DNA from 2 places in the Bacillus sp. MN7755 genome. Region 2 is predicted to be linked to the other one. Evidence: riboswitches for the same ligand, from Rfam matches in the RefSeq annotation. Region 2 holds a riboswitch; the other holds the start of a gene.
What was found. A riboswitch is a leader RNA that binds a small molecule or an ion and turns the genes downstream of it on or off. The one in region 2 is predicted to bind thiamine pyrophosphate.
Positions count from the first base shown of each region.

Region 1: linked by a shared signal. The riboswitch ahead of thiC (phosphomethylpyrimidine synthase ThiC) and the one ahead of ACYVEC_RS03730 (MTH1187 family thiamine-binding protein) in region 2 are both predicted to bind thiamine pyrophosphate.

Region 1 covers NZ_BTRL01000001.1:288,995-301,345, forward strand. Annotated here, with positions in the region: gene ACYVEC_RS01550 (hypothetical protein) at 1-869, opposite strand, end outside; gene ACYVEC_RS01555 (hypothetical protein) at 961-1,110, opposite strand; gene cydA (cytochrome ubiquinol oxidase subunit I) at 1,364-2,719, shown strand; gene ACYVEC_RS01565 (cytochrome d ubiquinol oxidase subunit II) at 2,712-3,737, shown strand; gene ACYVEC_RS01570 (arsenic transporter) at 4,124-5,482, shown strand; gene thiC (phosphomethylpyrimidine synthase ThiC) at 5,584-7,344, opposite strand; TPP riboswitch at 7,459-7,574, opposite strand; gene lldP (L-lactate permease) at 7,646-9,307, opposite strand; gene ACYVEC_RS01585 (DUF4870 domain-containing protein) at 9,605-9,922, shown strand; gene ACYVEC_RS01590 (metal-binding protein) at 9,992-10,483, opposite strand; gene ACYVEC_RS01595 (YkvA family protein) at 10,534-10,899, opposite strand; gene ACYVEC_RS01600 (LTA synthase family protein) at 11,446-12,351, shown strand, end outside.
Region 2 covers NZ_BTRL01000005.1:86,725-99,075, forward strand. Annotated here, with positions in the region: gene ACYVEC_RS03675 (MFS transporter) at 1-1,046, opposite strand, end outside; gene ACYVEC_RS03680 (TetR/AcrR family transcriptional regulator) at 1,113-1,694, opposite strand; gene ACYVEC_RS03685 (hypothetical protein) at 1,775-1,918, opposite strand; gene ACYVEC_RS03690 (hypothetical protein) at 2,046-2,285, opposite strand; gene ACYVEC_RS03695 (thioredoxin family protein) at 2,299-2,613, opposite strand; gene ACYVEC_RS03700 (DnaJ family domain-containing protein) at 2,624-2,995, opposite strand; gene ACYVEC_RS03705 (glycosyl hydrolase family 18 protein) at 3,365-5,389, shown strand; gene ACYVEC_RS03710 (ABC-F family ATP-binding cassette domain-containing protein) at 5,861-7,393, opposite strand; gene ACYVEC_RS03715 (ABC transporter ATP-binding protein) at 7,783-8,532, opposite strand; gene ACYVEC_RS03720 (ABC transporter substrate-binding protein) at 8,529-9,527, opposite strand; gene ACYVEC_RS03725 (ABC transporter permease) at 9,524-10,297, opposite strand; gene ACYVEC_RS03730 (MTH1187 family thiamine-binding protein) at 10,269-10,589, opposite strand; TPP riboswitch at 10,690-10,791, opposite strand; gene ACYVEC_RS03735 (methyl-accepting chemotaxis protein) at 10,853-12,351, opposite strand, start outside.

The sequences.
Region 1 (12,351 bases), on a different contig from region 2:
GATTCATACTTCACAGTTTGTTTTCCCGTTTCTAAATTGTAACGACCGTATAGCTTTCCATCCTCCTGGAATTTTTTCTTTATAAATGCCAAGTAAGCATCTGATGAAAGACCACCTAAACTACGATGATATGCAACGTATGATTGGTCAATAAGATTCACTTCTTTATCGTACGTAAAAGTACCATCTTCTTTATACTCTTTCGGGAATGCCCAGCCACGCCTTGGGTAATCCGCTAAAAATTGAACCACGTCCTGATATTGCTGATCAGAAACTTTCCCGTACTTTTTCATATACGAGAATGCGTGCGGATTTATGTATGATGTAGTTGCAAAATTATTTTGTTTCCCTGCATCTGCATCATAATAATCAACGTAATAATTATCTTTCTTATTATAACGAATTACAGCGTCACTCAATTGATCTGCCAAGTTTTTATAACGCTCTTCCTTGTATATTTCATAAGCGCGATATAATTGTTCTATAATACGAAGATCATCTATAAGTGCATTTGTAGCTGACTGCATTTCTCCCTTTTCAGAGATTTTCCATAAAACAATTTGGTCCTTATGTACAAAGTTATTTTGAATAACCTTAACTTGTTCATCGAATAACGCTTGATCGTCTTTATCCAATGTATATTGTAGCCACAGTCCTGCCGATTCTGATAAAGCTTCACGGCCCTTCGCTTCACCCGTACCTGCCTTTGTATCCCCTAAACGATAAGTAGCAAGCGTCCCATTTTCATTTACCATATGTCTTAAGATAAAATGTTCCGTACGGTTTCCTTGCAAAGCTGCCCAAAATACAATTCCACCTAAAGCGATTAAGAGAATAACTCCAATCCCTATATATACACGTTTCCGCAATCTTTTCACCTCCCTAATAAGGCTAGCCTTAATTTTACCAGAACATACGTAAAATTAAAAAAGACAATCTATTAGATTGTCTCCCGTACCTCTATCCCTCACAAGCCTCTTTAGAAGGTCTATATAGCGATTCCACGAGGCGATCATACTCACGACGCGTAATCTCTTTATTATACAGCTTCAATAATAAATCTCTATGCTCTTTTGAAAATGCCATCTTTTTAATGACTTCAGGATACATAAAACATCCTCTCCATTTCACATAAACTTCTTCATCCCGAAAACAGAACTTATGTTCGCATAAAAGATTATAAAATATTCTTTACTAAAAAACAAACAAAATATTATTAAACATTAATTTCTTCCTGTTTAGAATATTCAAACATTATATTACCATATCCACTTTTTAAATACATATATATTTTTGGTAGTTTTTTTGAATAAATCTTCCAATTCAATCAGAAAATAATGGCAAAAAGAAGAGGAGTTTACATATGGATACGGTAACATTAGCAAGAGCATTTTTTGGTTCTTCACTAGCATTCCACATTATCTTTGCAACACTTGGTGTCGGGCTTTCATTGATGATTTTTATAAGTGAAATACTCTTTCACTGGAAGAAAGATTCCGACTACGCCATTATGGCGAAAAGATGGACAAAAGCATTTGCCATCCTTCTTGGTGTAGCAATTCCAACTGGAACAATTGTTGGTGTGCAAATCTCACTTCTTTGGCCTGGTTTTGCCAAAATTGTTGGGCAGGTTATTTCTGTTCCTTTTCAAATTGAGATTTTCGCCTTCTTTTTAGAGGCTTTGTTCATGTCCATTTATGTATATGCAGCTGACAAACTACCTCCATTCATGAGATTAATCTCGCTATTCTTCGTCATGATTGGTGCCACGGCATCCGCCGTGCTTATTACATCAGCAAATACATGGATGAATACACCCGCGGGCTTTTCAATGGGACCAGATGGATCAGTTTTTAACGTTGATCCGTGGAAAGCTTTCTTTAATCCGAGTTTTGGCACAAGCGCATTTCATGTTGTTATTACTGCCTATGCAACTGGAGCTGCCGTCATTGCCTCTATCGCTGGATTTAAATTATTAAAGAAGAATTTAAGTAAACGCGAAATTGCTTATCATAAAAAGGGGCTACTGTTAGGACTCGTCGTGACATTTATTACAGGCGCTACGATGTGGCTTTCGGGACACGAATCGGCAATTGCCTTACATAAGCATTCCCCTGAAAAACTTGCATCTGCTGAAGCTTTATTTGAAACGACATCGCATGCACCGTTATCAATTGGCGGAGTTGTAGATCCTAACACACTTGAACTAAACTATGCACTAGAAATTCCGAACATGCTCAGCCTACTAGTGGGACTAGACCCTAGCACTGTCGTAAAAGGTCTAAAAGAATTCCCACAAGAAACATGGCCACCATTTTACACACATACACTATTTAACTTAATGGTCGGCACCGCTGCCTTTACCTTTGCAGTTGCAGCAATCGCCCTCTTATATTGGTACTTTGTTTACCGAAAAAAAGGAGCAGAATTACCGAAGTGGCTTCTTTGGGGAGCTGCCGCATGTGGACCGGTTATGTTGCTCGGTATTGAATTCGGGTGGATTTTCAGCTGTAGCGGTCGTCAACCGTGGACCATTTATGGTATGCAACGTACAGTTGACGCTTCTACACGCGCCGATTTCGTCGGTCCTTTATTTATTCTATTCATCATTTTATATATTGGACTCGGTATTTTAACAGTTTTTGTGCTACGGACATTCTTTAAGAAACATCCGCTTACAAATGATTTACATCACGAAGGAGGCGATTCTCGTGCATGAGGAAAGTATTGCAATCATCATCTTATGGGCTCTTATTTTCGTATACAGTATATTAGGGTCCATCGATTTTGGAGCAGGTTTTTGGGGCATGGTATACGCAAAACATCCAACGCTCGCTGCCAAACTTGCCAATCGATACTTATCACCCACTTGGGAAGTAACAAATACGTTTCTCGTCTTTGTCGTTGTCGCATTTCTTGGCTTCTTTCCTAAAGCAGCCTTTACCCTTGCGACAGTAATGTTCGTACCCGTTATGTTAATTTTAGTACTCGTGGCAATTCGCAGTACATTTATGGTATTTGCTTATTCTCTGCCGAAGTACCAACACCTTCTTCGTATTATTTCAGGTATTACAGGGCTCTTAATTCCAGCTCTATTAATTACTGTTTTACCCGTTACAGAAGGTGCCTATATTACAATGTCTGAAGGAAAAGAAGTACTCCTTTACGGAAAACTTCTTTCTAGTCCTGTTATTTATTGTTATATGCTCTTCGGACTAACCTCGGAACTATTTCTATCCTCTCTCTTTCTTGCTGATTTTGCGAGAGAACAAGGTTCAGAAGATGCATATAAAATTTATAGAAGAAACGCTATCATCCTTGGCCCTGCAACACTCGTTACGGCGATTATCGCACTCGTTGTAATGGATCCGGAAACACACTGGCTTATGCAAGGGCTAATAAAGCAATTCCCATGGTTTACAGTTTCTATCGTTTTATTCGTTATCGGGTACTCTTCTCTTTGGTGGACAAACAAGAAGTACGATACACTAGGATACCCTCGCATTGCTGTCTTAGCAATCGTCGCTCAATATGCATTTGCAAGTTACGCTTACGGTGTCGCGCATTTACCATATATTATTTATCCTGATGTAACTGTATTTACAAGCTTTACAACGACAGAAACATTCTATGCATTGCTTATTCTATACGCAATTGGAATTGCAATTTTGTTACCAGGATTTATTTTCTTCTGGAATTTATTCTTGAAGGATCGAACTTTTTTGAAGGAAAAATAATGGGGAGTCTGTTCCAAAAGATATTTTGGGATGGACTCCTTTTGTCATGTTTTGTCGGTAAATCGATATATTTTAAAAATCGCTGATATATTTTGAGTTGCGCCGATATATCTCAATAATCGCTGATATATTTTGAGTTGCGCCGATATATCTCAATAATCACCCATATAAATTTCATTTACTATCTTACTGCCCAACTAATTTATAGACTCCTCTCACAATAGTTATTTCACTAGTAGTGACACTTGTCCTTTAGCTTGAAAAACACATATTCACTTCATTCCATTATATGCCTAGTTCTTCTTATTTTTTGCTGAATATACTACCAATACAGACCTTGAGACAAGCTACATTGGTTTAAGGAAAAGTAGAAAGGTAGGTAAAATATGAGCATTGAAATATGGATTACTATTATTGTATTCTTCTTAACAATGATTGTTGTCTTTTGGCGACCCCGTGGTTTAAATGAGGCGTGGCCGGCAGCAATTGGTGCTGGCATTATCCTGATTACTGGACTTGTATCAAAACCAGACGTCATGGACATTATCAGTAAAATTGGCGGTGCCTCCATAACAATATTAGCGACCATCGTTATGGCGGTTATATTAGAAAGCTTCGGCTTCTTCCATTGGTCCGCAGCGAAACTTGCAAATTTAGCAAAAGGCTCCGGTCGCCGTTTATACTGGTATATTCAATTATTATGTTTTCTTATGACTCTTTTATTTAATAACGACGGTAGTATTTTAATTACAACTCCAATTTTAATTCTTCTCCTAAAAAATCTTCAATTAAAACCTCATCAACAAATCCCTTATTTATTAAGCGGTGCTTTAATCGCTACTGCATCTAGTGCACCAATTGGTGTAAGTAATATCGTAAACTTAATCGCATTAAATATCGTAAATATGACTCTTTATATGCATACTGCTATGATGTTTGTACCTGCAACATTAGGACTATTGTTTATGTCATGGCTTATGTACACAGTTTTAAAGAAAAAACTACCAGAAAGATTACCTGTTTCTTCATATGATATCGAAGAAATGTTCTTCACAAAAAACTTCCATCCATTAAAAGGAAAAAATTCTGTTGATACGAAACAAAAACGGACAAGATTTATGTTGAAAGTATTAGGCTTCGTCTTCCTTATGCGCTGTCTTCTATTCGTCGCATCCTTCTTATCTATCCCAATTGAAATTGTTGCCGTACTCGGCTCACTCGTTCTTCTCATCTGGAGATGGTACTACTTACGAACAAATCCTGTCGACATTTTGAAAAAGACACCGTGGCACATTTTAATTTTCGCCTTCTCTATGTACGTCATTATTTACGGACTTCACAACGCAGGATTAACAACAGCACTTGTAAATTGGCTCGAACCAGTTGTAAGTCAGCATCTACTCTATGCTAGCTTTGCAATGGGCGGACTTGTTTCCCTCCTCTCTAACATCTTCAATAATCACCCTGCACTTATGATTGGTACGATTACGTTAACAGAAATGGGACTAGACCCAGTCACATTAAAAACTATCTACCTCGCAAATATTATTGGTAGTGACATCGGTTCACTATTATTACCAATCGGTACGCTAGCTTCCCTCATTTGGATGTATATACTGAAACAAAACAAAATTAAAGTAAAATGGAAAGACTATTTAAGTGTATCCCTTATCGTTATTCCTCTCACAACAGTCGTCACATTATTCCTCTTATACTACTGGGTACACCTCTTCTTCGCCTTATAAACGACAGAAGCCCCTTTTGCTACCGTCTTAGCAAAGGGGGCTTCTTCTATATTTAAGTTAGGTACTACAGTGTGATCAATCAAGTAAAGAGGTGTAACGTGTTATTGGTATAAATGACTACCAGTGTCTTTAAATTCTTTCGCTTTCTCTTTCATCCCTTTTTCAATTGCTTCTGTCGTTTCTAAATCATTTTCTTTCGCGTATTCACGAATATCATGTGAGATTCTCATACTACAAAACTTCGGTCCACACATGGAACAGAAATGAGCCGTTTTCGCGCCTTCTGCTGGCAATGTTTCATCATGGTACTCCATCGCGCGCTCAGGATCTAAAGATAAATTAAATTGATCGCGCCAACGGAACTCGAAGCGTGCTTTTGAAAGTGCATCATCACGCTGATGAGCCGTTTTGTGCCCTTTCGCAAGATCAGCCGCATGCGCAGCGATTTTGTACGTAATAACCCCCGTGCGAACATCATCTTTATTCGGTAAGCCTAAATGTTCTTTCGGCGTTACATAACAAAGCATCGCCGTTCCAAACCAACCAATCATCGCAGCTCCAATTGCCGATGTAATATGGTCATAACCTGGTGCAATATCTGTCGTTAACGGCCCAAGTGTATAGAACGGCGCGCCCTGACAAATATCAAGCTCTTTCTCCATATTCTCTTTAATTAAATGCATCGGTACATGTCCAGGCCCTTCAATCATCACTTGCACATCATGTTTCCAAGCAATTTTCGTTAATTCACCAAGTGTTTCAAGCTCAGAGAATTGTGCCTCGTCATTTGCATCTGCAATCGAACCTGGACGTAATCCATCTCCGAGAGAGAACGAAACATCATACCGCTTCATAATTTCACAAATCTCTTCAAAATGAGTGTATAGGAAGTTTTCTTTATGGTGGAATAAACACCACTGCGCCATAATTGAACCACCGCGGGAAACAATACCTGTCGTACGTTTTGCCGTAATTGGAATGTAACGAAGTAATACTCCGGCATGAATCGTAAAGTAATCCACGCCTTGCTCCGCTTGCTCAATTAACGTATCACGATACACTTCCCACGTTAAATCTTCTGCAATTCCGTTTACTTTTTCCAGCGCTTGATAGATTGGTACAGTTCCAACTGGTACAGGCGCGTTACGAATAATCCACTCACGCGTCGTATGAATATTTTTACCTGTAGATAAATCCATAATCGTATCTGCACCCCAGCGCGTTGCCCACGTCATCTTCTCTACTTCTTCTGCAATAGAAGAAGATACAGCAGAGTTTCCGATATTTGCATTGACCTTCACGTGGAAATTACGTCCAATAATCATCGGTTCTGCTTCCGGATGATTAATATTCGCTGGTAAAATGGCACGACCTTCTGCAATTTCCTTACGAACAAACTCAGGCTCTACGCCTTCACGAATCGCAACATATTCCATCTCAAACGTAATAATGCCATTACGCGCATAATGCATTTGCGTAACATTTGCACCTTGCTTCGCTCTAAGCGGCTGGCGATCCATTTGCGGGAAAATAGGTGTATGTTTCGAAGCCACTTTCACACCGTCATCCTCTGGTTTCACCTCGCGCCCTCCATATGCCTCTACATCCCCGCGCTCTAGAATCCAAGAGTGGCGCGGCGTTGGAATCCCCTTTTCCAGCTCTACTTTATACGCCGGATCCGTATAAGGACCGCTCGTATCATACACACGGATTGGCGGATTTGAGACGCCGTTCGTTTCGCTTTGTTCAATCTCACGCATCGGCACTTTCATACCTGCGCGTGGTCCATCTACATATACTTTCTTACTCCCTGGTAAACTCGATTTCAATTCAATTTGCTCAGCTGAAACAGATTGTTTCATAACCTTTGTTGCCTCCCCTGTTCGTGACAAGGACGAGATATGGCCAGCGTATGCCAAAATAAAAAGAGCCAGGTCCATAAAAAAATAAGGACCTGGCTCATAAAAGACATCATTATGTAAAGCCGTTAACTTCCCTACGCTGGTACGAGCCAGATCAGGTCCAAAGGGTTAAGAAGATCACGCGCTTCTCTCTCAGCCTACGCATACGTTAGGCACCCCTAGTTTATCACTGATTTAATTTTCAATACTTTCCCATCATACACGATAATCTGAAAAATGCAAAGTTTATTTCTTTTGTTACTTATGGAATCATCCACGTTAAATAATATGCCTGTACATACGTCATAATACCAACAATAATTACAAAGAATAAACTATGCTTCACTGTGAAGCGGAATAAATCTGATTCTTTTCCAGCAAGTCCAACTGCCGCACAAGCAATTGCAATTGATTGCGGAGAAATCATTTTTCCTGTTACACCACCCGTTGTATTTGCTGCAACGAGAAGTACTTCAGATACACCAACTTGTTGTGCTGTAATTGCTTGTAGATTTGAGAATAATGCATTCGCTGACGTATCGGAACCTGTTAAGAATACGCCAATCCAGCCTAGGAATGGTGAGAAGAACGGGAATAGTCCGCCAGTTCCTGCTAGTGCTAATGCTAGTGTAGAAGATAGACCAGAATAGTTTGCGATAAATGCAAATCCTAATACGAATCCGATAGATAGAATTGGCATTTTCAATTCGCTTAACGTTTCTTTAAATGTTACTACTGCATCTTTTACACTCATTTTCAAAATAAACATGGAAATGAGACAAGCAATTAAAATCGCTGTTCCAGTTGCTGATAATACATCGAACTTCAAGATTGCCTCGTAAGGCGTCGCTTTATTTACAATAGGCTCTGCCTTCATTACCAAATTATGCAAGCCTGTAATTTCAAACTTAAATACAAGGCTTTCTAACACGCCTCTTGGAGCAAATAATGCTTTAAAGAAACTTTGACTCCAAATGACTACCATAACCGTTAATACGATAAATGGAGACCATGCCTTTACAACTTTTCCTAACGTTAATTTCGGCATCGATGCCGCCGTTGTTGTTGCAGCTACTTCACTATTTGCTTGCCCGGATTGATAGATTTCTTTCGGTTGCCATACTTTTAAGAACAACGATAAACTAACTAAACTTACAAGTGCTGACGTAATATCCGGAAGTTCTGGTCCTAAGAATGTCGCTGTAATGAACTGCGTAATTGCAAACGAACTACCCGCTACAAGTAAAGCAGGCCAAGTCTGTCTTACCCCTTTCAATCCATCCATTAAAAATACGATAAAGAACGGAACAAATAATGATAGAAACGGTAATTGATGTCCAGCCATTTGTCCGATTTTATGTGGATCAATACCTGTTACTTGTCCAGCAACTGTAATCGGAATTCCCATCGCTCCGAACGCTACTGGTGCCGTATTTGCAATTAAACAAAGACCCGCTGCATATAAAGGATTTAACCCAAGGCCTGCAAGAAGTGCTGCCGTAATCGCTACTGGTGCACCAAATCCTGCTGCCCCTTCTAAAAATGCTCCGAATGAAAAACCGATTAAAATAACGAGTAAACGATGGTCATTCGTAATGGATAATACAGATGCACGAATCACATCGAATTGACCTGTTTTCACAGAAATTTTATATAAAAATACCGACATAATGATAATCCAAGCAATTGGCCATAATCCGTATAAAAAACCATATCCGGTCGCTGCCATCGCCATCGTGAACGGCATCTTATAAGCGAATAACGCCACTAAAATTGTAAGTACAACCGTAATAAATCCTGCCACATACCCCTTCATGCGGAAAACTGCTAAAGCTAAGAAAAAAAAGATAATCGGAATAAGTGCGACCGCTGCCGAAATCCAAATGTTTCCGAACGGATCATAAACTTGTGTCCATGTGTTCATTGTTCTCTCCCCCTAAAGAATCCCCTTTTAAATAGAATAACCTCATCAGTAGACTATCAGGTCATCATACCTTTAAGCCTAAAAATAAAAAAACGTTTAAGAAAACGTTTTCAATAACTTTCATTTATACTGTACCATAACAATTTCCATTAAAAAAGATTTTTTTGAAAATTTTATTATTTCATCAGAAAATCTTACAAAATCGTCACGTTCTTGTAATGTTCATCGATAGTAAGCTTGCCAAAACTATTGCATAATAATAGTATAACAACGGACATTATTTATGAGGTGATATATATGAACGGAAACAAAATATTAGCAGCTTTATCTTACTTTAGTGTATTATTTGCCCCTATCTTATTCCCTATTATTGTGTGGATTGTAGGCGATGCTGAAACAAAACCACATGCAAAACGTGCTCTATGGACACACATTATTCCAAGTATCGCTACATTCATTGGCGTAACTATTTTAGGATTTATGGGTCTTGGATCTGATCAACCAGACGTAACACTTGGAATCGGTACAATGATTGTCTTATGTATTTGCGGAATCATTAGCTTATACTACTTCATTTGGAACATCGTAAAAGGCATTAAAGTACTGAAAGCTTAATTTCTTTTTTAAACAAACGTTTGATTAATAAGAAAAAACCATCCCAAAATACCTTTTGGGATGGTTTTTTTATCTTCTGCGTTTCTTCTTTTTTCTCATCATCTTCTTGCGGCGCGTATTCACTTTATCCGCTATAATGTGAAGCGTACTTGCCACAACAATTCCCATTACGAACGTTACAATTTCAACCTCATGTTTCTTCGCAATTTCTATTAAATTCCCGTCAAGTGCGATTACATTTAATAGGAATAAAAACGGAGAAAACACAATTAACATGTATGCAATACGAATTACATCACCAAGTATAATTGTATGTGTAAAGAAGGAGCGATGCGGCATGACCTTCTTATACGGATACCAAAATATACGCAGGAATCCCCATTTATTATACGCATTACTATACGTATCTAAATCCGGCGTTAAAAATGAAGTCCCTACTAAAAAGCCAATTGCAAAAGTTAATAAAAAATCAAAATTTGTTAATCCATACGAAAAGAGCAGAAACAAAACAACCGGAAGGGATATTAAGTTTATTTTCGTATGCGTTCTTCCTGATGGCATAATGCACTTCCTCGCTTACGTTCGCCCTGTCACCATATGACAGTTCTCACCTATTGATCTAATTTCTGATCGATAAAGGATGTGTCTATATCCGAACCAAACCATTCTGCCAACTTCACTCGTGCCTTATCTTTCACATCTTCATTGACGTATAACGACGCCTGTAATAGTGCAGCCATTAACGCCCCTAAATCATCCGTATAACCAATTCCAGCAACAAAATCTGGAATCGCATCAATCGGTGCAATAAAATAAGCAAGCGCTCCAATTACAATAATTTTCACTCGTTTTGGAACATCCGGTTTCTGCAAAACGTAAAACAATAATAAACTTGCATAAATGACCGACTGCCCTGCTTGCTTTGCAACATGTTTTACTTTCTTCCAAAACGCTTCAACTGAAAATTTTTGTTCCATGTAAAAGCCTCCCTATTTTTTAAAAGAAATAAGCTACAATATGTTATCAGTAAAAGTTCATCAAAATTACACATAATCTATCAATGAACTTTCATTGTAACAAACAAACCAAAAAAGAACAAGTGTTCGTTAATTTTTGCATACTTCCCTTCATATAATAGGTTTCTAGATAACCACTTACCCATTGTCATTTCTTATTTCTCAACAAAGAAAATTTTCACTTTCACTTAACATTCTGCTCTACCTTTGTTATATTTTCTAGTTGACGGACATATAAACGAATGTTAAAGTTTTCTCTGGTAGTGACAAATCTCATACAAAAAATGTAAAATGTTATAGTGTTTCTCAGAAATGAATTTTGTTGTATAATACAGAAATGACGTTATGCTTATGAGCAACACAAGAAACCAAAAGGGTATGCATAGTTATAGTCGTATATGGGTGAATATAGAACCTCTAATTATGGCCAAGAAAACTATGTATTTTTTATTTTAGCATTTTTCGCTCCAAAATCGACCAAGCCTGATAGAGAAAGGGTGGAAATGAATGAAAGAAACCTTGAAATCACAATTTCAAAATGTGCGTTTCACTGTATTCGTAGCTTTAGCCTTATGGTTGAAGACATACCTTATTACACGCACAAGCTTTGATTTAAAACTTGAATCTTTCATGCAAGAATTCATTTTATTCCTTAGCCCATTAGCAGCATCATTACTGCTTGTTGGTCTTGCATTATTTGCAAAAGGGAAAAAACGTAACTATATAGCACTTGGAATTAATTTTGTTTTAACAATCGTTCTTGTTGGTAACGTAATGTTCTACGGATTCTATAATGACTTCGTTACTTTACCAGTACTAGGACAAACATCTAACTTCGGAAGTTTAGGTTCTAGTGTAAAAGAATTGTTTAACTACAAAATTATCCTTGCATTTGCTGATATTATCGTATTCTTCATTTTATTGAAGAAGATGAAGAATTTTGCACCGACAGAACGTGTAGCACGCCCAATGCGTTCCCTATACTTCGTGTCAACAATTGCTATTTTCTTCGCAAACTTAGGACTGGCAGAAGCTGAACGTCCAGAACTATTAACACGTTCATTCGACCGCGTTATGCTTGTTAAAAACTTAGGTTTATATGTACACCAAGTATATGATCTTGGCTTACAAGCAAAATCAAGTTCACAAAAAGCATTTGCTGACGGTAGTAAATTACAGGAAACAGAGAACTACGTAAAAACAACGCAAAGCAAACCAGATCCAAATATGTTTGGTACTGCAAAAGGGAAAAACGTAATTGTCGTATCTCTTGAGTCATTACAAACATTCTTAATTGGTGCAACAGTTAACGGACAAGAAGTTACACCATTCTTAAACCAATTTACGAAAGAAAGTTATTACTTTGATAACTTCTTCCATCAAACTGGTCAAGGAAAAACATCTGACGCTGAA
Region 2 (12,351 bases):
AACAGCGGTAAAATTGTTCCATTTACTCTTCCAACCATATTTTCTGGTACAAGTTGAATCATAAGCGTACCGACAACGATATTAACACAAGCTAAACAAATACCTGTTCCAAATCTCATGAAACTAGTAATCCAAAATGATGTAGATAGCCCTTCTACTAAAAATGACATCGCTAATATGCTCATACCGAATACAAACATCTTTTTCGGATTCACTTTTGAAGCGAAAACTGCAGCAATAATACCACCAATTAACATACCTATTCCATCAGCTGCAGCTAAATATTGAACTGCTTCCTTTTCCATTCCAAGGCGTTCTATTACAAGAAACACCTCTAATGGATTCGTTAGTCCAACAGCTAAGCCCATAATAGTAAAAGTAATCGTAATCATACGTAAATTTTTCGTATGAAGAACATATTTCCAACCTTCTTTTATATCATTTTTCAATGAATCTCTCACCACTTGCTCTTGTTCAACCCATTTCGGTAAAAAAGAAAGAGCGATAGCAGATAACAAAAATAAAATGATTAAGCTATATAGTGACGTAAATAAACCAAGTTTTGTATACACAAGCGATCCTACCACTGGTCCAAAAATCATAAATAATGACTGTAATGTTTGGTTAAATGCAATCGCATTCGCTACCTGTTCTTCCTTTACGTAGCGCTTAAATATACGCGAGGATGATGGCTGAGAAAACTGGCCTACAATCGCGGAAATGAGTGTTGCAAAAAATATAGCCTGCCAATAATCTAGCTTTAACAACAAGACAATACCTATGATAGATAGTACACTTAACACATCTCCAGCAACCATCGTTCTTTTCGGATTCCAGCGATCAGCTAGTGCACCACCAATAAACGAGAAAATAAAGATAGGTGCATATTCCATAACCGATAACAACGAAACTGAAACTGGATCATTATTCGTTCTCTCCATTATGAAATACAAAAGAGCCATATTTCTGATCCAAATTGCAAATTGTTGTAAAATATCAGATGCCATAACGAGCATAAATGCTCGATTTTTAAATAAAGCGTTCATTTTCATTCCCCTTTCACAAACCGACCGTTCGGTCTAATTTATTTTGTAAGAAAAGCAACTGACTTATTATTCAGCTGCCATTCCTTTTAACAATACATCTATCGCCTTTTTATAAATACGTTTCAGCTCTTTATAATCTAACTCGTAGTAAAGTACTCCAAGCCCTGATAATAATCCATTCACAATATACATAAGATCGCGCGTATTATCTTCACGAAATTCTCCAGACTGTATGCCTGCTTCAATTAATTTCTCAAACATAACGTATGATTCTCTAGTTAAAGCTAACATTTCATCCAAAGTCTCTTTGCTTACAACTTGGCTCATAGAAAATTCTTCTATTGCATTAGAAATAGGTTGCTGTATGTCCTCTACATAATATTCCGCGAGACCATATAGTTTTTCAGTACTCGTACTATACAACTTCTCTTTTTCATTCCATTTCTCAAGCCAATCATACGTATACTGCTTCACTACAAATAAAAATAATTCTTCTTTACTTTTAAAGTGATAATAAATGCTTCCTTTACTCCGCTCTGTAATTTCACAAATATCTTCCATAGATGTAGCTGCATAGCCTTTTTGTGAAAACAGACTTTCTGCTTTATATGCAATTTCTTTTTTGATCTCTTCTGCGCTTCTTCTCATATTTACACCTCTTTAAACCGACCGTTCAGTCTAATAATAACAAATAAAAAACCTCTATCGCAAGAGGCTATATTCTTTATTTAAGAAAACGTACTTTCAAACCAAGTTCGAATCATATGTATTATTCCAAATTTAAATCCTAATTTAACAAGAAATACGCTTCCCGCAGCTATTAAAAATAACGCTACTTTCCCCTTGTTTTTCACTTTCGGCTCCCTCTTCATTTTCATTCCCCTTAGTATATTAAAAATATTTAATCAAACGTTTGTTTAACTGTTTTTATGCATATGTAAGCCAACTAATCAAACGTTTGTTTAAAAAAGAAATACGCCTATATAAGGCGTATTCTCATCAATCACCGCCACCGCCGCCATCGCAGCTACCTCCACTATCTCCACCAGAAGATCCTCCACAATCATGTGAACCGCCATCATTATCCGATCCAGCAAAGAAAAATAATGGTGATGAGCTATTAGACGAATTGTGTATATTATTTTGTTTCGCAAGATTTACCTTCTTTTTGTTTGAACGAACCGCTATTACGATTATTCCAATTACAACAAATAATAGTATGAAAATAATAAATTCCATATAGATCCCTCCCTTAATCTTCGAATAATTGAATGGTTCTCTCTAGATTTTCAAGTGAAATGAAACGCGATTCACGAAGAATCTCTTTTCCATTATGAAATAATAAAATTGTTGGACCTGTAAATACTGCATATCGCCCCGCAACCTCTTGCATGTCTTGCAGTAATATCTCTATTTTCTCCACGTAATCATAATTCTCTAATACGTAATTTACTTTCCTTAACATAACATCACAAACACCACAATTTTCCGTTTTAATAAACAGAAGTACTAATGGTTGTTCTTCAATGTATGTTGCTAATTCTTCTATCGTTTCAAATTTATTCATCTTATCCCTCTTAACGTAGTTTACGAAATACTTTACCTTGATACATACGAAATGCTGAACTGTCTTTAATCTTTCTTTTTTCCATTACCTGCTGAAAGCGTAGTGTTTTTGCTGTTAACTCTTCTTGTAATTTTTTTCTCTCTTCTTCATCATAACAGCAAGCGATTAAATCCTCTATTTTTAATATATCTTTTTGTAGTTCCATTTCTGGGGGAATCATTCCCGCATTTTTTAAAATTTTATAACTCATTCTAAGTTCTGGAGGTACCTTCGAAAGATCTTCTAATTGTAGTGGCTTTCCTTTTCCCGGAATATTATCAAGATCACCATTCCGTATTGCTTGACGAATTTTTTCTTCAGCAATATTCAAAAACACATCCACACTATTCCCTCCTTTACATATTTTTACTATTATTTTACATGATATTTTCTCATCTTGCTACGTCATAAGAAATCGACTTCATACAATTTTTTCTCAATTTTATTTATAAGGCGCTATTTTCTACCTCACAAATATTTCATTTTCATATACAGTTTGTATTCAAGCCTTTTTATATTGAGAAAATCCTTCCGAATCGAATAAAGCGTTTACACTAAATCTTACATTTGTTACGATTTAATCATCCCTAGCTTCTTGTATAGACTTCGTGATGTCTGATCATTTTCATCTAGATGATTTATACATCTAGATTCATTTTGATTTATTGGCGCATGCCTTTAAATATCTTTTATTTTGAAAGGAGAAATGGCTATGAAATCAAAAAAATTCACACTGCTATTACTATCCCTACTACTCTTCTTACCTCTTTTTCTCACAAACTTTATTACTCCAAACTTCGCATTAGCAGATTCACCAAAGCAAGGTCAAAAAATTGTTGGGTATTTTCCTTCATGGGGCATTCACGGACGTAATTATCAAGTTGCAGACATTGATGCATCAAAACTCACTCATCTAAACTATGCATTTGCTGATATTTGCTGGAATGGAAAACATGGAAATCCTTCTACACATCCTGATAATCCAAATAAACAAACGTGGAACTGTAAAGAATCTGGTGTACCACTGCAAAATAAAGAAGTTCCTAATGGTACTCTCGTATTAGGTGAACCATGGGCTGACGTCACAAAATCTTATCCAGGATCAGGGGCAACTTGGGAAGATTGTGATAAATACGCCCGCTGCGGAAATTTCGGAGAACTGAAACAATTAAAAGTTAAGTATCCACACTTAAAAACAATTATTTCCGTTGGTGGCTGGACTTGGTCTAACCGCTTTTCTGATATGGCCGCTGATGAAAAAACAAGAAAAGTATTTGCTGAATCTACAGTCGATTTCCTACGCGAATATGGATTTGACGGTGTTGATTTAGATTGGGAATATCCTGGCGTTGAAACGATTCCTGGTGGTAGTTATCGTCCTGAAGATAAGCAAAACTTCACTCTACTTCTTCAAGATGTTCGAAATGCATTAACTAAAGCTGGTGCAGAAGATGGTAAACAATATTTACTAACAATCGCTTCAGGTGCAAGCCAACGTTATGCTGATCATACAGAGCTAAAGAACATCTCTCAAATACTTGATTGGATTAATATTATGACATATGACTTCCACGGTGGATGGGAACCTACTTCTAACCATAATGCAGCTCTATACAAAGATCCAAATGACCCAGTAGCGGATACGAAATTTTACGTAGATGGTGCTATAGACATTTATACAAATGAAGGTGTTCCAGCGGATAAACTCGTATTAGGTGTACCTTTTTACGGACGTGGATGGAAGAGTTGCGGAAAAGAAAATAACGGACAATACCAACCTTGTAAACCAGGTAGTGATGGAAAGCTAGCCTCTAAAGGTACTTGGGATGATTATTCTACCGGTGACACAGGTGTGTACGATTATGGTGATTTAGCAGCTAATTATGTTAATAAAAATGGGTTTGTTCGCTACTGGAACGATGTAGCGAAAGTACCTTATTTATATAACGCGACTACAGGCTCATTTATTAGCTACGATGACAATGAATCTATGAAATATAAAACAGACTATATAAAAACGAAAGGTTTAAGTGGAGCAATGTTTTGGGAATTAAGTGGGGATTGCCGTACAAGTCCAAAATATAGTTGTAGTGGACCTAAATTACTTGATACGTTAGTAAAAGAATTACTGGGTGGACCTATTACTCAAAAAGATACTGAGCCACCAACAAACGCAAAAAATATTGCTGTTACAAATAAAAATTCAAACTCAGTTCAATTGAACTGGACTGCATCTACTGATAACGTAGGAATTACTGAATATGAAATTACTGCCGGAGAAGAAAAATGGAGTTCAACAACAAATAGCATTACAATTAAAAACTTGAAACCTAATACAGAATACACATTTTCAGTAATTGCCAAAGATGCTGCTGGAAATAAGTCGCAACCTACCGCTATTACAGTTAAAACAGATGATGCTAATACGACACCTCCTGGTGGAAATGGCAATGCTACCTTTTCAGTCACTTCAAATTGGGGAAGTGGTTACAACTTCTCGATTATAATTAAAAATACCGGGACGATCCCTATTAAAAACTGGAAATTAGAATTTGATTATAACGGCAATTTAACGCAAGTTTGGGATTCTAAAATTAGTAGTAAAATAAATAATCATTACGTAATTACGAATGCAGGATGGAATGGTGAAATTCCTCCTGGTGGATCGGTTACAATCGGAGGGGCAGGGACAGGTAATCCCGCCGAACTTGTAAATGCATCCATTAGCGAAAACTAAAGGTAACATCCCTTAATTATTTCACTAAAGTTTGAATTTAGGTTTGAGTGCTCTATCCTAAATTCAAACTTTTAATTTTATGAAAAATCATAAATCAGTATTACAATAACCTATTATAATTATATTTAGTTTCTAATATGAAGTTCGTGTGAAGTTCATCTGAATTTTACATGAATTTCCTTTAAGTTCTATTGTCTTCCTATAGTAATCACATTATCCTTTACATATAGGAATTATTTTCATTCCATTTCAAACTATCTATATATATATAAAAGAAGATAGTCGCCTATTAGGGAAAGGCATCTAGTATTATTATAAATATAAACATAACAAAAGAAAAAGCACGCTTATAAGCGCACCATAAGAGTGCTTCTTCATACAATTCTCATGTAAGAGTTCTCGAAAATCATGTTAATCACAAAGAAAAGGCATTAGCTTATATAAGCTAATGCCTTTTCTTTATTCATACTGTTAAACGTTCCATTCTTCTATATTCCATACTTTTGTTATCCATGCTTCATAGAAAGAAGGCTCATGTGAGACAAGTAAAACTGTTCCTTTATATTGTTGTAACGCTTCCTGCAAGGACTTCTTTGTTTCTATATCCAAATGATTAGTTGGTTCATCTAAAATTAAAACATTGCTTTTCGTTACGATAAGTTCACATAAACGTACTTTCGTTTGTTCTCCGCCGCTTAATAAACGAATAGGTTTTAATACGTGTTCTTCTTTCAATCCACACTTTGCTAATGCTTGGCGCACTTCTTTCTTTGTCATATCTGGTCGTTCTGCCCAAACTTTCTCTAATGGTGTTGTTTCTGAAGCAAACTCCTCCTGTGCAAAATAAGCAGGATTTACTCGTTCTCCAACAGAAATTGAACCACTTAGCGGCTTTATTTGACCTAATAACGTTTTTAACATCGTCGTTTTTCCAATTCCATTATGACCAACAATCGCTATCTTTTCTCCCTTTTTCACTTGTAAATTCAACTCTGGACATAACGGATCACTATATCCTATCCTTAGTTTCTCAGCTTGCAATATACGACTCACTGGCTCCTCATAAACATTGAAATCAAAACGAGTTTGAGTTACATGATTAACCTTTTCAACCCTTTGCATTTTCTCTAACACTTTCTCTCGACTTTTAGCCTGTTTCGCTTTTCGAATTTTATTTTTTTGAATAAATGTTTCTAACTGAGCAATTTCTTTTTGTTGTTTCGTATACGCCGATTGTAATTGTTTCGTTTGCACTTGATAACTTTGCACAAACTTTTCATAATTTCCTGCGTATCGCTTCACTTTCCCTCCTTCTAGATGATAAATAACATTCGTAATACTGTTCAAAAATACTTCGTCATGTGAAATGATTACATAAGCTTTTTCATACAGTCTCAAATATGATTGCAACCATTCTATATGAGCTGTATCTAAATAGTTTGTTGGCTCATCTAGCAATACAACATCAGCTTTTTCTAAAAGGAGCTTCCCAAGTAATAACTTTGTTCGTTGTCCTCCACTTAACTTTGAAACATCCTTTTCCAAACCTACCTCAAACAACCCTAAACCAATTGCTACTTCTTCAATTTCTGTATGAATTTGATAGAAATTAGAACTTTCCAATATAGTTTGTAATTCTCCATACTTTACTAACAGTTTTTCTACTTCTCCTGCTCCATTCATTTCTTCAGCAATTTTTAACATCTCACATTCAATCGCATACAAATCAGAAAATGCACTTTGTAAATATCTTTCAATTGTTATCCCCTCTTGTAAATCCATATGCTGCTGTAAAAAACCTACCTTCACATGCGGAAACCATTCAATGTTCCCATCATCATGTATAAGTTCTCCTGTTAAAATCCTTAACAATGTTGATTTTCCAATTCCATTTTTCCCTACTAACCCAACATGCTCGCCCTTTAATAATCGAAAGCACGTATTATATAAAATGGTTTTCTCACCATACGAATGACTTAAATTTTCTACTGTTAATATACTCATTTTTTTCTCTCCTTTACTTATCATCCATAAGCTAAATAAGAGAGAGCAACAGTATAAAGCCTTATTTAATTGTGCATATAAAAAATGGGTAAGGTGAATACACCTTACCCATTACATATTATCGTAAAAAAGGATTAAGGTTCTTTACCTGCTGTCTTCAATTTAGCTTAATCGTTAAAAATGGGCAGACTTCTCCCACATCAAGCTAAAACCATTTGAAGAACAGTTGATAAAGTCATTTTATCCTTTCACTCCTTTAACATTTGTTATATTAAGAGTATAAACTACTCTGTTATATTCTATTCTCTATTTTTTCTTTTGTTCCTTCTTCTCCTATAAAAAAAAGCCTCTTAACAGCAATTATACTAAAAACTGTTAAAAGACTTTTTCTATTTTTTCATATAAGGAGCTAATACTCTCAAAATTTCTTCCTTATCTTTCTTTAATTCAAGTGATGTTAACATATCCATCGTTCGTGGCCTAGGTAATTTCACTTGTACCTCCCCAACTATTGACGCTGGTCTTTGAGATAAAATAAATACGCGATCCGACAGCAAGATTGCCTCATCTAAGTCATGTGTAACCATAACGATTGTTTGCTTCTCTTGGTGCCAAGAGTTTAAAAGCCAACTGTGTACTTCCATTTTTGTAAAAGCATCTAATTTTCCAAAAGGCTCATCAAGTAGCATAATTGGCTTTTCACATAAATATGTGCGAAGGAAGCTAATTCTTTGACGCATTCCACCTGATAATTCATCTGGATAATGGTCTGCATATTCGTCTAACTCAAACTGCTTTAATGCTTCCATTCCCTCAGTTAACCTTTGTTTTTTCGGCTTTCCTTCAATTTCTAATGGAAGAACGATATTTTGCAAAGCTGATCGCCATGGCAGCAATAAATCCTGTTGCGGCATATAACTTACAGCATCTTGCTCTTGTACTTGCTTATCCTTATACGTTACATTCCCACTTGTTGGATTTTCAACATTTGCAATCATATTTAATAATGTGCTTTTCCCGCAACCACTGGGTCCTACAAAGGAAACGAATTCTCCCTCTCGTATAGAAGCACTAATATTTGCTAATACATTCTTTCCATCGAAAGATTTCACAATATCTTTTATTTGTAATCCACTCATTTTTCACTTGGAAGGAACTCATTTGTAAAGGCATCTTTCACATCAATTTTCTTCTTAATAACTTTGTTATCATATAAGAAATTCATGTAATTCGTCCAAACTTCTTCCTTCTGTACTCCCCATGCTTTTGCATCATCTTGATACTTCGTACTTAACCACTTTTGACTCTCTTGCACTAACTCTTTATTCACATCTGGAACAGCTTTAATTAAAATATCCGCTGCTTCTTTTGGTTCTTTAATTGCAAAATTATACCCTTCTGTCGTTGCATTCATAAACTTTTTCACAAAGTCTTTATCTTGCTTCGTATGTTTTTCACTTGTAATAATAACAGGGCTATAGAAATCGAGCGCTGGATCTAAGTCTTTCACCATAATTGTATTTAACTCTTTTCCTTGACGCTTTGCTTCAATACCATCCCAACCGTAATAAATCCATTCGAAATCAGCATCACGGCCAATTGATTTAAAGAAGTCTGTTTGTCCTAAAATGATTTTTTCGACTTTATTAAAATCAGCCTGATGTTTCTCCATAATTGTCTTCAACGTTGCTTCTTCTGCTGGTCCTCCCCAGCCTCCGTAACGTTTGCCTTCAAAATTTTTCGGTGAAGTCATGTTATCTTTCTTAAGTGACGCAAAAGCTGAAGTGTTATGCTGAATAATCGCCCCTACAGATACAACAGGAATACCTTCCACCCGAGCCAACGTTACATTTTCTTGTGCGCTTATTGCGAAGTCAGCTTTTCCTGAAGCTATCATTTGCTCTGCTGTTACATTGTCACCAGGCTGAATAATTTCTACATCTAAGCCTTGCTTTTTATAATAATCTTTCGCTTGCGCTACATATAAACCAGTATGATTCGTATTCGGGAACCAATCTAATACTACTTTTACTTTTTGATCTTTACTTGCACTTTCTTCTTTCTTCGCCGGATTACATCCAGCCACACCTACTGCTAATAAGGCAGCCAACATAACTTTTAAACCTTTTTTCATTTTCTGCCGTCCTTTCTATATATCCATGGTGCTGTTATTCTTGCCATAAACTCCACGATAAAATACAGACATAATGTCACCATAACAATAATTGCTGCAACACCAAATACCCGGGCAGTTAAAAAGGATTTTGTAGCCCTCGTAAGCATAACTCCTAACCCTTCGCTGGCACCGAGCCACTCTCCAATAATCGCTCCCATGACGCTATATGTAACTGCAATTTTCAAACCGGAGAAAAAGTATGGAAGCACTGCCGGAAACTTTACTTTCTGGTAAACTTGCCATTTCGTTGCCTTCATCGTTTGCAACAACTTCAACATATTTTTATCTACCGTTTGAAAACCTTCTAAAATACTAAGCGCAATCGGGAAGAAACAAACGAGTATTACTACCATTACTTTCGGTAGCATTCCATATCCAAACCAAATAATAAATAACGGTGCAAGTACAACGATTGGAATCGTTTGCGAAATAACAAGCAACGGATTTATTAAAATACGAAATAAAGGGATAACGTCCATAAGAATTGCAATACTTGTCCCAATTAAAATCGCAAAAAATAGTCCAATTATAACCTCTTGTAACGTTTGCATCGTATTCGGTAATAGTAAATCCTTCATTCCAATTAATTCTTGAACAATGGCAGAAGGCTTTGGTAAAATCCAAGGTTCAATTTTAAATAATGAAACAGATCCTTCCCATATTGCAATGAGAAGGATAAGCCAAATTGTTGTAATTATTTTAGATTGCTTCTGGTTTTGCATATTCATCACGGTACTTCCAAACTTTTTCATCTATCGTTACACCAGTGCTTGGACGGTAATGGATTTTAATAGAAGTAATCACTTCTTCAGCTCCAGCATCCACGCAAGCTTGTTGCGCACGTTTAACGACATCAAGAAGTACATCTAATTCTCCTTCCAGCGTTGTTTCCATTGCTCCTACTTCATAACGAACTCCCGATTGTTGTACAACTTCAATTGCTTTATCAACAACAGAATATACATCTTTTGTTTTTGCTTGTGGTACTACTGAAAATGACATTGTAACTTGTTGTGACATAATAATATCCCCCTTCTGAAATTAAATTTTAAAACAAGAAAAGGCTTTCCTACTACGTAGGAAAGCCTTGTATGCAAGTTATTATAGAATAACATATGCTACATCACTTTAAGTAACTCCCTACGCTGGCATTATCCAGATCAGGTTGAGGGTCGATGTTTGCTTACATCCTCTCAGCCAATTGGCTCCCCGGTCCTTAATTCGTTTTCATTGTAGCATGATTTATTTTATTGAACAAACAAAAGCATGTATAATCATTTCAGTTAACTCTTGAATTCTCCAATTAACTCTTGTAACTCCTGTGAAAGCCAGCTTAAAGAACTCGCTAATTCAGCAATATCTTGTACAGACATTTCCTGTTCTTTCATACTCGCTTCAATATTACTACTACTATTCGCATACATATTTGCGATATGTGATAGTTCATTTACAACACGAACAATATTTTCGCTATTTTGCAATATATCACTTGAATTGCTAGAAACAACTCTAACTTGATTTGTAACAGATTGTGCTGATTTTGAAATTTTTTCAAAGAAGGCACCACTACTTCGAACAAGTTTAATTCCAGATTCTACTTCTTTTGAAGCCTTTTGCATTGAAACAACAGCTTCTTCCGTTTCAGCTTGTGTTTCCCCTATTAATTTTGCTATATCTTTTGCTGATGCTTCCGTTTGCTCTGCTAATTTACGCACTTCATCAGCAACAACGGCAAATCCCCTTCTAGTTTCCTCAGCACGTGAGGATTCAATAGAAGCATTTAAAGCTAACGAATTAGTTTGGTTTGAAATACCTGTAATTACAGTTACAATATCATTAATTTCTTTTGATCTTGTTTCCAAAGAATAAATGATAGAAGATACATCCTGTACTGCATTTTGTATTATGTTCATTTGATTAATCGCCTGTTCAATAACACCATTTCCTTTTACTGAATGATGCTCCATACCTTCAGACTCTTCCGTCATTTGTTCTGCAGCATTTGTTATCTCTTCTATCCTATCTTCCATTTCATATACAATACCTAAATACTTTGGTACTGAAGTTTCTTGTGACTGAGTGCCCGCTCTTACCCCAACCATAGAACTTACGATTTCTTGAACTGCCATGCTATTCTCTTTCGTACTCACTGACAATTCTTTTGAAGATGAGGAAACCTGTTCGGCTGTCTGCTTCACTTTATCTACAATTCCTTTAAACTTCTCGATGGTATTATTAAAATACGCATTAATAATACCAATATCATCTGGTCTTTCTTCTAATTTAATACTCAAATCACCTTCACCGACTTTGCGCAACCCTTCACGTAAATCTCGCAATGGAGCAAGTGCGTTACGTACAATTAAGAATTGAATAACAGTTGCAATTAAAACAGAAATACAAATAAACATTAAACCTTGTATAATGAATTTTTCCTTTGTACTAGGAACAATAGAAGCATCTACATCGGCTGCAACAATTGCCACAATATTTCCGTCTCCATCTTTAATTGGCTCTAATATCGTTACCCATGATCCTAATAGATCTTCATATACTACTGTCATGTTTGCTTTTTTCGTGCTCATTACCTTATCGTATGCTTTCATCCAAAGATCTGGTTGTTTATAATATTCGCCCGGTCTTACTTCAACAACATTTGCTAAGTCTGTAGACAAGTCGACGATTAGTAACTCACCTTTTTCATTTTTTTTTGCTCCAACAATATACGTTTGTCCAACACTATTCAATTCTTCCGTTGCTTCATCTAATTTCTCTGTTAACT